Regions from separate parts of the Peribacillus sp. B65 genome, predicted to be linked through region 3. Evidence: riboswitches for the same ligand, from Rfam matches in the RefSeq annotation. Region 3 holds a riboswitch; each other region holds the start of a gene.
What was found. A riboswitch is a leader RNA that binds a small molecule or an ion and turns the genes downstream of it on or off. The one in region 3 is predicted to bind thiamine pyrophosphate.
Positions count from the first base shown of each region.

Region 1: another riboswitch for thiamine pyrophosphate. It lies ahead of ACSR9O_RS19715 (ABC transporter substrate-binding protein); the one in region 3 lies ahead of thiC (phosphomethylpyrimidine synthase ThiC).
Region 2: another riboswitch for thiamine pyrophosphate. It lies ahead of tenA (thiaminase II); the one in region 3 lies ahead of thiC (phosphomethylpyrimidine synthase ThiC).

Region 1 covers NZ_CP195840.1:4,047,644-4,051,859, forward strand. Annotated here, with positions in the region: gene rarD (EamA family transporter RarD) at 1-841, shown strand, start outside; gene ACSR9O_RS19710 (TGL-type protein-glutamine gamma-glutamyltransferase) at 912-1,739, opposite strand; TPP riboswitch at 2,053-2,162, shown strand; gene ACSR9O_RS19715 (ABC transporter substrate-binding protein) at 2,296-3,291, shown strand; gene ACSR9O_RS19720 (thiamine-binding protein) at 3,303-3,587, shown strand; gene ACSR9O_RS19725 (ABC transporter permease) at 3,584-4,216, shown strand, end outside.
Region 2 covers NZ_CP195840.1:1,329,586-1,333,801, forward strand. Annotated here, with positions in the region: gene ACSR9O_RS06470 (protein kinase domain-containing protein) at 1-31, opposite strand, end outside; gene ACSR9O_RS06475 (hypothetical protein) at 419-601, shown strand; gene ACSR9O_RS06480 (hypothetical protein) at 1,187-1,342, shown strand; TPP riboswitch at 1,706-1,835, shown strand; gene tenA (thiaminase II) at 1,971-2,654, shown strand; gene ACSR9O_RS06490 (ECF transporter S component) at 2,669-3,253, shown strand; gene ACSR9O_RS06495 (ABC transporter ATP-binding protein) at 3,266-4,216, shown strand, end outside.
Region 3 covers NZ_CP195840.1:4,536,391-4,540,606, forward strand. Annotated here, with positions in the region: gene ACSR9O_RS22190 (histidine phosphatase family protein) at 1-326, shown strand, start outside; gene ACSR9O_RS22195 (HAD family hydrolase) at 462-1,250, shown strand; TPP riboswitch at 1,367-1,481, shown strand; gene thiC (phosphomethylpyrimidine synthase ThiC) at 1,617-3,395, shown strand; partial or broken gene ACSR9O_RS22205 (DUF3231 family protein) at 3,687-4,195, opposite strand.

The DNA of each region.
Region 1 (4,216 bases), 490 kb from region 3:
TCAGGGAGTCGGTGCAATAGAAATTTTAGCTCAGAGGGTATTATGGTCTTTCGTGTTCATGCTGGTTTTATTGATGTTCATGAAAAAATGGCAGGCGTTTCTTGTCTATGTCAAAAACATATTGGGAAATCCCAAACTCTTTGTGGCATTACTTACGGCGTCACTGCTTGTTACAGCTAATTGGGGAGTGTTCATCTGGGCCGTTAATACAGGACGGATCCTCGACACGAGCCTTGGATATTATATCAATCCGCTAGTCAGTGTACTATTGGGAGTGATAGTCTTAAAAGAAAAATTGAGCGGGGCCCAAATCATTTCATTCCTGCTTGCAGGAATCGGAGTCTTGATCCTGGGCATTCATTTCGGCACGATCCCGTGGATCTCTCTTGTTTTGGCCATGACCTTTGGATTATACGGTCTGGCAAAAAAAATGATCAAGGCTGAAGCGGCGATCGGGCTGACTCTTGAAACAATGATGGTAACGCCTCTGGCCCTAGGTTACCTGATTTACTTGATGAACCAATCAGAAATGCAGTTCTTTACAGCGGGAAGCACAAGCTTGCTGCTGGTGGGCGGCGGGATTGCCACGGCCTTGCCTCTTTTATATTTTGCGAAAGGGGCGGAGAAGATCCCGTTATCGATGCTTGGCATTTTTCAGTATATCGCTCCGACCTTATCTTTATTAATAGGCGTATTCATCTATCATGAAAGTTTTACCAAAGCACATCTTTTAGCCTTTTTGTTCATATGGTCAGCCTTGGCCGTTTATACACTATCCATAACGAAATGGGGTCAGGCGAATGCCCGCAGGCTTAAAGGCAAAGGGAATATTGGTGCATGAATAAGAAAAAATGCTTGGGAGGAGATCTCTCCCCAAGCATTTTTTTATGCGGGTATATAAAACAAAGAGGTCATGAAAGGTAAATCTTCGAACCTATTTCAGAAACAATACAATTGGAAAGGCTGGCAGGACAGTGATCGGGCTTTGCTCGGGGGATATTTAGTTGGAATTGTCTATAGAAGGAACTATCCAGGAAAATGATATGCGTTGTCAGGAATGCTGATATGGTTGCGTACGGCTTTCTATTGCTATTTAATTCATCGATGATTCCCTGTGACGTCGTTATCCCGATCCCGTGGCCATAAAAGAGGTTATTCCCTAATAATATGGCATTTTCACCTTGCCATTCAGGAGTTGTCTCGTCATGATCAGGGTTTATGAAGTAAACACAATCGCCTGGTAAATAATCCCTCCCTTTGTGAATATTAAGTTCCATGTTCTGTGGAGGGCGCCAGTCATATAAAAATAGGTTTGAAAAAAGGTAATCGAAATTCCTAGGGCCGATTGAATCCAAAATGGCCTTTAAAAAAGTGACGACGATTGCTGTCCCGCATTCGAAGGCATAAAGCCTTCCATTCATGAAAATGTCAACGAGTGCAGCATGAGGGAGAATCCCTGGCTGAAGGGTAAAGGTGCCATCCTTTGAAAGGTGCCAATATTGTTGATTGGATTGAGATTCCTCAAGTGTGGAAAATTCTGGACCGCTTTTATCCAACGCAATAGCTGCTTCTATGACTCGGTTCCTCAGCTGTATATCGAAATTAAACTCTCCAAAATTCCGGTATTCAAAAACGTTAGTATCTTCATCCAGCAATTGGAGAATTTCAAGCGACTCAGCAGATGCTATTCCTGGTTGGATGTGACTGACATCTAACCATCTGTGATTAATCTTTATCATGATCATATCCACCTTTTGCTTATTAAATTAACGGTTTATAAAACCAGTAAACATAAATGTCTACAGATAATGCTCATTATATGAATGCATGCAAAGAAATGACTATTTAGAAATTGTCAGCCACCGCTGCAGTCAAGAATGATTGGAATGAAAAGAGGCAGAATTACATTGATTTCAATGATTTTCGTTCCAAAAGATGTTTTGCTAGATATCCTTAAGAGTAAGGAATACCTTTCAAATTAGTGATAAGAAGCAAATTAGTATTCCCTTTTCCCTATGAATTGATATAATGAGAGAGAAAAGTTCATATGTGCGAGAAATGTAGGGGGGCCAGTACTGCTGGCTGAGATTGCATCCTTTAGATGCTGACTCTTTGAACCTGATCTGGGTGATGCCAGCGGAGGGAACATATTATTACTGACTTTCTGTTTTGTATGTTAACGTCCGAATTCATCTTCGGGCGTTTTTTGCTTTTTATCCAGTATTTGAATAGACCCTGGAGCCCCATTATGGTTCCGGCATATGGATCTTATATGATGTGTAGGAGGATAATAACTTGAATAAATTCTTACCACTGTTAACTTCGTTGTTCCTTTTGGCTGGATGTGGTGCAGGCGGAACTAATGAAAAAGAAGAAGCATCTAAAAATGAAGAATTAAAAAAGGTATCGGTCGTGCTCGATTGGACACCGAATACAAACCATACAGGATTGTATGTTGCAAAGGAAAAAGGTTACTTTAAAGAGCAAGGTCTTGATGTGGAAATTATCATGCCAGGTGAAGCTGGAGCGGATAAGCTTGTCGCTTCAGGAAAATCTGAATTTGGCGTGAGCTACCAGGAGGGCATAACACAGGCCCGCGTGCAGGGCGTGCCAATTGTTTCGATTGCTGCAGTCATCCAGCATAATACCTCTGGATTCGCTTCCCCTGAGGCAAAGGACATTAAAACTCCCAAGGATTTTGAAGGGAAAACGTATGGTGGCTGGGGTTCTCCGGTTGAAAAGGCCATTATTGATTCACTCATGAAAAAAGAAAATGCGGATGTAAATAAAGTGGATATAGTCAATACAGGAGACATGGATTTTTTCACTTCGGTTAAAAGGGATATAGATTTTGCCTGGATTTATTATGGATGGACAGGCATTGAGGCTGAGTTGCGAAATGAAAAGCTTAATATGGTTTACTTAACCGAATACTCTGATAAGCTTGATTACTATACTCCTGTTTTGACTACAAATGAAAAGATGATAAAAGAAGATCCCGAAACTGTTAAAGCATTCGTTCATGCAGCATCAAAAGGGTACCAGTTTGCGATTAAGAATCCTGCTGATGCAGCAGACATGTTAATTAAGTCTGCGCCGGATCTTGATGCAAAACTAGTTAAGAAAAGCCAGGAGTGGCTTGCAGCCAAGTATCAGGATGATGCTCCGCGTTGGGGTGAACAAAAACTGGAAATCTGGAAGAATTACAGTGATTGGATGACAGAAAACAAGCTTCTTGAAGGTGATTTCGATCCTGAAAAGGCATTTACCAATGAATTTTTACCAAAATAGGAGGAAATACGATGGCCAATTCATTAATTAGTATACAAATTATTCCTAAAGGGGAAAATGTCATCCCTATGGTCGATGAAGCAATCAAGATCATTGAAGAATCTGGTGTCAAGTATGAGGTTCACCCCCTTGAAACGACAATGGAGGGCGAGCTTTCCGAACTTTTTGCCGTGATAGAAAAAATGAATGTAAGAATGATTGAAATAGGATCGCCGAATGTCATTTCCCAAGTGAAAATATTATATCAACCAAGCGGGATTACGATGGATACGTTAACGGAGAAATATCGGGCATGATCGGAAGGGGAATTTGGAAGAAGGGGGCTCCCTTCTTTCTTTTATTATTGTTGCTGATAGTTTGGGAGTCAGTGACAGTCTTATTGAAGGTTGAACAATGGCTGCTTCCCGCTCCATCGGCCATTTTCATTGAAGGAATTGAGTCGTCGCGCAATCTTTACGGACACCTTATATCGACAACCGAGCTTGCGTTGTCGGGTTTTTTTATTGGTAGCTGCATCGGCTTATTGGTTGCTGCAACCTTACACCTATTTCCAGGTGTGAAGGACGCGGTTTATCCTCTGCTCATACTATCACAAAATATACCTATCATAGTTTTGGCCCCGCTATTGGTGATCTGGTTTGGCTTTGGCATGCTGCCTAAGCTAATAGTGATTTCGCTCGTATGTTTTTTTCCGGTTGCGGTTGCATCATTGGACGGTTTTCGCCAGACACCATACGAACTTAAGCATTATTTCAAGATGATGGGAGCGGGGAAAAACCAGTTATTTTGGAAGCTGGAATTTCCTCACTCAATCCCGTTCATTTTCTCCGGCCTGAAAATTTCGGCCACCTATAGCGTAATGGGTGCGGTTATTTCAGAGTGGCTCGGGGCAAAATCGGGGATTGGTGTTTATATGACGCTCGCG
Region 2 (4,216 bases), 3.2 Mb from region 3:
CTTTTACCTCGTAACGGTAATTCAAAACCACTCCTTTTTTTAAAGGTATATCCACGAAAAATTGGTAGAACTTTCTAAATGTACGCAAAATTGAAACTTTCCTCACCACTTTCATCTATTCAAGTCAAGAACAAAAAAGTCCGTTATTAATTAAGCTGGAAATATGAATGAACATGGATAGTTTAACACTGATTTTTGATAATGCGGTAATGAAAGTCATTTCTTCGGGGAATTCTTTTGATAGTTCACAATTATAAATTTTTCCTGTAATTTCACATTATGAAATTATATGGTTTTTAAAAATATTAAGTTTACTATAATGAATTCATAATAAAAGAGTAGGAGGTGATGAGGTGGATGGGCGCGAGTTGAGAATTTGGGAAATCCCTAACCGGCGTCACAATAGTGAGCTGGTTTGATGGAAAGTTCAAAAGGGGATTACTGTGAATTCTTTTCCTTCGGTTTCCTTGGATCCACCGCTTGCTTTAGTATTCATAAAGAAGCAAAAGCCTGCACTAGCATGAAAGATAAATCTTTTACCATTAATATTTTGTCGGATGAACAGGAAGCCATTGCATGGCAATTTGCGGGCAGCAAATAGGAAACGCTTAAAACCGACTGGGATAACAAGGGAATTTCGCCAAAAATAAATGGAAGTGTTGCCTGGATGGAATGCAAACCATGAGGAGAGTATGATGCTGGTGATCATGTATTGTTCATAGGTGAAATCCAGGAGTTACATTCCGAATATTTGGAAGCGCTTACTTTTTTATCGAGGGAAAATGGGCTCTGCTAAACAGTTTGTAAAAAGTACTTAACAAACCGATGCAAGTAGCCGTCAATGCGGTTAACAAGTAATTTTAATAGTTGAATAAGGAGGGGGGCCGTCATGGGCAGTCCGGATACGGCCTTTAATCCAGTTTATCTTTCAATCTTATATCGGGAATAGGACAAATTGGCGGATCGTTAATTGGAGGGTACTTAGTTGGGAAAATAGGCCATAGAAGAGTACTTTTATCCCTCTGTGCAATGGGTACTGATTGTTTTGTCATATTAGGTTTGACCTCAAATGCAGCATTCTGATCGCTTTTGGAGGTGCCTGTACAGTAGGCACGATGAATTTGGCCAATACGTATATATCCGAGTATTATCCCCGGGAGATAAGGTCCACCGGGATAGTTGGGCCTTGGATTTTGGTAGAATTGGCGCGATTGTTGCCCCGACATTAATAGGATTACTGCTGGCTGCAAACTATTCACCACAAAATGCATTCATGGCCTTCACTGTTCCGAGCATAATGGCTGCCTCGGCGTTATGTGAAAGAGAAGTATGGCAGCTATGATATACTACAGATCGAGCAAAATATTAAAACTAAAAGCAACATCGAATGTATAATATTGTTTTTTAGAGAATAAAAGAATTCACGAGTAAAGTAGCTAAACTCACGAGTAAAGCCGCAAAAATCCCAAGAAAAATCAATTTCACGAGTAAGTAGCTGAATTCACGAGTAAAACAGTAGAATTCACGAGGAAATTACGTAATGAAACCCATTGATTAAAGTGCCGTTAAACTGCCGGGTAACTGGTGTATATGCAAGATTGAAAGGTTAGTAACCCTAAATCATTAAGTTGAAAACTTTTTCTAATACGTTTGACAATTGGATTTATCGTGTTAATATAAAGGCAAATGAAATTTAATATACAATTTGTACCACTAGGGGTGCTTTATAGGTGAAAGTTGATTTTTACCGCAGAAGCTGAGATTAAAGTATGACTTTAAGACCCTTAGAACCTGATCTGGTTTATACCAGCGTAGGGAAGTGGGGTCTGGAACAATACGTTTCTGTATTATTTCAAGTACAACCACTTTCTTTACGTTTAAGAAAGTGGTTTTTTGTTTGCAAAAAAAGGGGTGATAAAAGTTTTTTTCCGTAACATTCATTCAAAAAATATAATTTGGAGGTAATGGTCATGAAGTTTTCAGAGGAAATTCGTCAGGAAGTGGATCACATTTGGGAAGCTAGCTTTAATCACCCGTTTGTTGCAGGAATAGGAGATGGCACATTGCCATTGGAGTGTTTCCGTTTCTATGTTATGCAAGATTCCTATTATTTATCTCATTTTGCTAGGGTTCAAGCTTTAGGAGCAGTTAAAGCTACTGATTTACATACAACAAGCAGGCTTGCCGGCCATGCACAAGGAACATATGAAGCGGAGTTGAAGCTTCATGAGAATTTTTCTGAGAGATTAGGGATCACAAAAGAAGAACGGGATAATTTCAAACCAGCCCCGACCGCTTATGCTTATACTTCCCATATGTATCGTGCGGCTTATTCGGGACATTTAGGAGATGTTATTGCAGCTATCTTGCCGTGTTACTGGCTTTATTATGAAATAGGTGAAAAGCTGCAAGGGTGCATGCCGGAGGAGCCGATTTATCAAGAATGGATAGCGGCTTACGGAGGGGAGTGGTTCCGCACTTTGGTGGAAGAACAAATTGCGAGGCTTGATGAGATTGCTGAAAAAGTGACAGACGAAGATAAGGAAAGAATGAAAGAGCATTTTATCCTCAGCAGCCAATATGAATACTCATTTTGGGAAATGGCTTATCGTTTAGAGACATGGCCTGTGCATAAGGAAACACTAGAAGTATAAAGGGGAATGAAACAATGAAAAAAGGTTTGAAATTAACGGACATATTGGTCACGATCGTGATTGCGGTAGCATTTGGAATCGTTTATATCCTTTGGGGTTCGATTTATTATTCCGTTAAACCGTTAGGATTACATCTGGATCAACTTATTTATGGAATGTGGTTTATAGCTGGCCCCGTCGCCTTTTTAATTTTACGGAAACCGGGTGTGGCACTTTTAGCGGAGATAGCTGCAGCTTCCGGGGAGTTCTTCCTTGGTTCACCATGGGGGCTGACCGTACTGTTATATGGGGTGGTACAAGGTTTGTTCGCGGAACTGGTGTTCATGGCTTTCAAATATAAAAAATTCAATATGCCGGTGGCCGTTTTAGCTGCGATAGCTTCCTGCCTGGCATCAGTTATTATGGATTTTGCATACGGGGAAATAGGTGCGCTTTCAACTTGGAATCTATCGTTATTCATGATAGCGAGGTTTGTGGGTTCCATATTCTTTGCAGGTGTGACCGCTTATTATCTAGTTAAAGTCCTGGAAGCAACAGGAGTAACAAATCTTGTGCGTCCGGTTTCAAATAAAGATTATGCAGAACTGGATCAAAAGTAGAGGTTGAGGGCCATGGAACCAATCGTTTCTGTTGAAAAGTTAAGAATGAAATATCCCGGTGATGAATCTTTGATATTCAAGGACCTATCATTAACGTTTGATCAAGGAGAAAAAGTGCTATTGTTGGGGCCATCAGGTTGTGGTAAGTCGACCCTTTTACAAGTGTTAAGCGGATTGATTCCGAATTCCATCGAAGTACCGATGAAAGCGGAAAAATTGAAATGCCCTTCTTCGTGGGGGTATGTTTTTCAAGATCCTGATAGTCAGTTTTGCATGCCATTTGCCGATGAGGAAATTGCCTTCGTCCTTGAGAATCTTTCCGTCCCTAAAGAAGAAATGAAAGAGAAGATTCAAAATCATTTCCTTAAAGTAGGTTTGAACTTGGGCCATACAAGTATTGAAACATTATCAGGCGGGATGAAACAGCGTCTGGCAATCGCTTCAGTATTGGCCCTTGAACCAGAAGTGATATTTTTAGATGAGCCAACCGCCATGCTTGATCCGGAAGGAACGAAAGAAATCTGGGAATTGCTGAAGGAAGTCGGACGAGACAAAACGGTTATTATCGTCGAGCATAAAATTGACCATGTTTTAGAATTCATCGAACGAATCGTGCTTTTTAACGATGATGGTCAAATCATAGCTGATGGTCCAAGAGACACCATTCTTTCACTATATAAAAATGAAATGAAGGAATCTGGAATTTGGTTTCCAGGTGTTTGGGGTGAATATATACAGAATTATGCACCGATTCGGGAACACCCATTTACAGATGATTCACCTCTTATGAATGTGCAAGGCTTTAGCGGTTTTCGGAATAAAGAGGAAAAAATCAAGGTTGACGAGCTGAAGGTCCATTCAGGTGAATGGATTGTAATCAGGGGTGAAAATGGCGCGGGGAAGAGTACACTTTTGCATGCACTGATGCAGTTCATAAAAACGAATGGTAAGTATGAATTATTG
Region 3 (4,216 bases):
CAGGTCCGGTTCACCGGATGGAGGAGCTGCGGGAAATACCTTCCCCGCCTCTTAAAGGAAGGGTAAAGCTGCCATTCATCCTTTGGGCCATCTGGATTCGTTGCTGCTCGGTGTTAAACAAGCAGACAAGGGCGGAAATTAAGATCGCAGAGCGAAGGATCAATAAAGTATTGGATGAAGTCTTTGCAAAGGGGGAAAGGGATGTTTTGATCGTGAGTCATGCCGCCCTCATGGTATATATGAGGAAAGAGCTGATCCGACGGGGGTTCACCGGTCCCAAATTCAAGATTGCCAGTAATGGAAAGCTGTATGTATTTGAAAGATGATAAGTGGATAAGGGTTTCCCACTAGAAAAGGTAAGTCATTTTCCGAATAGTTATTCTTTTTTTATTGGTTGTGGTTTATTATTGTAATAGTGTAATTTTTACGAATTCAATAATAGGGAAAGAGGGGTGGACATTTTGCTGAAGGCAGTTTTTTTTGATTTAGATGATACATTACTATGGGATCAGAAAAGTGTAAAAGAGGCTTTTGTGGCCACATGTGAAGTGGCCAAGGAGAAATATGATCTGAATGTCGAGGATTTTGAAGAAGCTGTGCGAAAGGAAGCGCGTGAGCTTTATTCTTCTTACGATACATATGCATTCACCCAAATGATCGGAATCAACCCATTTGAGGGGCTATGGGGAAATTTTCAGGATGATCATGATGAATTCAGGAAGATGGCCGGGATTGCACCGGCTTATCGGAAAGAAGCGTGGACGAGAGGGTTATTGGCATTAGGGATCGATGACCCGGATTTTGGACTTGAACTGGCAGAACGTTTCCCTGCGGAGAGACGCAAAAAGCCATTTATCTATGAAGAAACATTCCGTGTTCTGGATGAATTAAAAGGGAAGTATCAGTTGCTATTGCTTACGAACGGATCTCCTGAGCTGCAAAATACCAAACTTGAAATTACGCCTGAACTGGTTCCTTATTTCGACCAAATCGTGATTTCAGGCGCATTTGGAAGAGGTAAACCGGATGCCTCCATTTTTGAGCATGCTTTGGGGATCATGGAGCTTGATAAGGATGAAGTATTGATGGTCGGCGATAATTTAATGACGGATATCCTTGGAGCATCACGGGTAGGCATAAAGTCGGTTTGGATAAATCGCCATGATAAGGAACGGAATGAAGTGATTCCAACCTATGAAATCAAGCATTTAGAGGAGCTTTACCCTATCCTTGAGAGCCTGGGAAATTAATGAACGGCTCTTCTTCAAATAATAAATTTTGGATAGTTGTAATGAAAATATTAGGTCTTTCAAATTATTTACAGAATGCAAAGGGTGAGATATAGTTACCCTGTAATCAATTAAATTATTCAGACTAGGGGTGTCCAATAAAAGTTGGGCTGAGAGAGAAGCGCTTAAGCTTCTTAACCCTCAGGACCTGATCTGGTTCATACCAGCGTGGGGAAGTTAGAATCTACTAAACAATGACATTTCAATTGGTCATTTCTGTAGCCATACTAACGTTAGCCAGGTCTTAAATATGAGATCTGGCTTTTTCGTGCGAAATGGATTGGATTTTGTCCTTTTTAAATGAACTTAAAAAGGAGAAATGAAATCATGATGAGTAATTCAGTAAATGACATGAACGTTTCAATTATGTCCAGTTTTGCCGGGAGTAAAAAAGTGTATGTTGAGGGATCTAGACCCGATATTAGGGTGCCCATGCGTGAAATTAAGCTAAGTCCGACTACAGGTTCATTCGGCGAAGAGGAGAATCCGCCTTTACGAGTATATGACACAAGCGGCTTTTATACGGATTCAGAATATCCCATTGATATTCATAAAGGTCTTGCCCCGATTAGACGCAGCTGGGTTCTGGAAAGGGAAGATGTTGAAGAGTATGAAGGGCGTGAAATAAAGCCCGAAGATAACGGGTATAAAAAAGAGTCACAAACGAAAGCAGAAATTTTTCCGGGATTGAAAAGAAAACCATTGCGTGCAGCGAAAGGGCAAAACGTAACCCAACTCCATTATGCCCGAAAAGGTATCATAACTCCTGAGATGGAATTCATCTCGATCAGGGAAAATGTAGCCCCTGATTTTGTAAGAGATGAGGTAGCTAGCGGGAGGGCGATCATTCCGGCGAATATTAACCATCCTGAAAGTGAGCCCATGATCATTGGACGTAATTTTCATGTGAAAATAAATGCGAATATTGGAAATTCCGCTGTTAGTTCATCGATTGAAGCAGAAGTGGAGAAAATGACTTGGGCTACACGTTGGGGTGCAGACAACATAATGGATCTTTCCACCGGTAAGAATATTCACACGACCCGGGAATGGATTATCAGGAATTCTCCTGTGCCAGTTGGGACGGTTCCGATATATCAAGCATTGGAAAAAGTGAATGGAGTCGCGGAAGATTTAAATTGGGAAGTTTTCCGGGATACATTAATCGAGCAGGCTGAGCAAGGTGTGGATTACTTCACGATACACGCCGGAGTGCTTTTGCGATACATTCCCATGACAGCAAAGCGAGTTACGGGAATCGTTTCCCGGGGGGGCTCCATCATGGCACAATGGTGCTTGGCCCACCACCAAGAAAGTTTTCTCTATACTCACTTTGAAGAGATTTGTGAAATCATGAAGGCGTATGATGTCTCTTTCTCATTAGGTGACGGCCTCCGTCCTGGCTCCATTGCAGATGCAAACGATGAGGCTCAATTCGCTGAATTGGAAACACTTGGGGAACTGACGAAGATTGCTTGGAAGCACGATGTTCAAGTCATGGTGGAGGGACCCGGTCACGTACCGATGCATTTGATTAAAGAAAATATGGATAAGCAGCTGGAAGTCTGTCAAGAAGCACCATTCTATACCCTGGGACCATTGACAACGGATATAGCTCCTGGATACGATCATATCACTTCTGCGATTGGTGCTGCCATGATTGGATGGTTTGGAACGGCCATGCTTTGTTATGTGACACCGAAAGAGCATTTGGGGCTTCCGAATAAAGAGGATGTTCGTGTAGGGGTCATTACTTATAAAATTGCAGCCCACGCAGCTGATCTTGCTAAAGGCCATCCCCAGGCACGAAAACGGGATGATGCCCTTTCGAAGGCTAGATTCGAATTTCGTTGGAGAGATCAATTCAATCTTTCCCTCGATCCTGAAAGGGCAGTTGAATATCACGATGAAACACTACCGGCTGAAGGTGCCAAAACAGCCCATTTCTGTTCAATGTGCGGACCCAAATTCTGCAGTATGAGGATTTCTCAAGACATCCGTGATTTGGCGAAGGAAAAGGGTCTGGGCTTTGAGTCGGTAATCGATGAAGGTCTTAAAGAAAAAGCGAATGAATTTAGGAAAACGGACGGGGAAATCTATTTATGATTCCGATGAGAGGGAGAATTCGATGAATCGGGTAATCCAAATAAAAGTTGAAATGAAACAGTTGGAAACTCAATTGGAACAACTGAAAAGGGAGCTGAACATTTTTCGCGAGAAGTGTAATCATGAATTTGTAAAAACTGATTATAGTCAACAATGCACAAAGTGCCACTTAATCGAAAGTCTGCAATGGTAATGATTCCTTAATCGTCCTTTCATTATCGGAATTAACCCCTTAATCATGTTGGGCATCCAATCACGATGTCAACATGATTAGGGGATATTTGATTATATTTACATGCTTGTTTTATTAATATGAAGAGGAGGAGGGACAGCCAGCCTTTTTCCTTATTCAATCTTAGGAAGTCAGCACCCAATGCAGCTTTATTCGTATGGAATTGTGCGAACATCTGTGCAATATCTTCTCTGATGCATTGACCCATGATTTGGCTGCAAGCAACTAATCCTGCATTAATATCGATTGATACTGAAGCAGAGATTTCAGGATCTTGAAAACGTGCCCCGACTGGAATATCCTCCAAATTAGCTTTAGGCCTTTCAGGTGGTGACGGAGGCAGTCCTACGTTATTTTCTTTTAATAATGATTCAAGTTGGTCATGTTCCTGTTTCCCTTGATTGATCACTTCAACAAGTAATTTATGCTGGCCCTTGTCGCCAGTATGATTAAGCATAGTTTGATGACAGGCAATCAGTCCTTTTGTAGTTGTTAGAAATGCCCATGTTCCAAATACCTCTCCGTAATGCATTGGCTCTTCTTTCGGATTACCGCTTAAAATTCCCATAACCATCCTCCTTGAAATTCA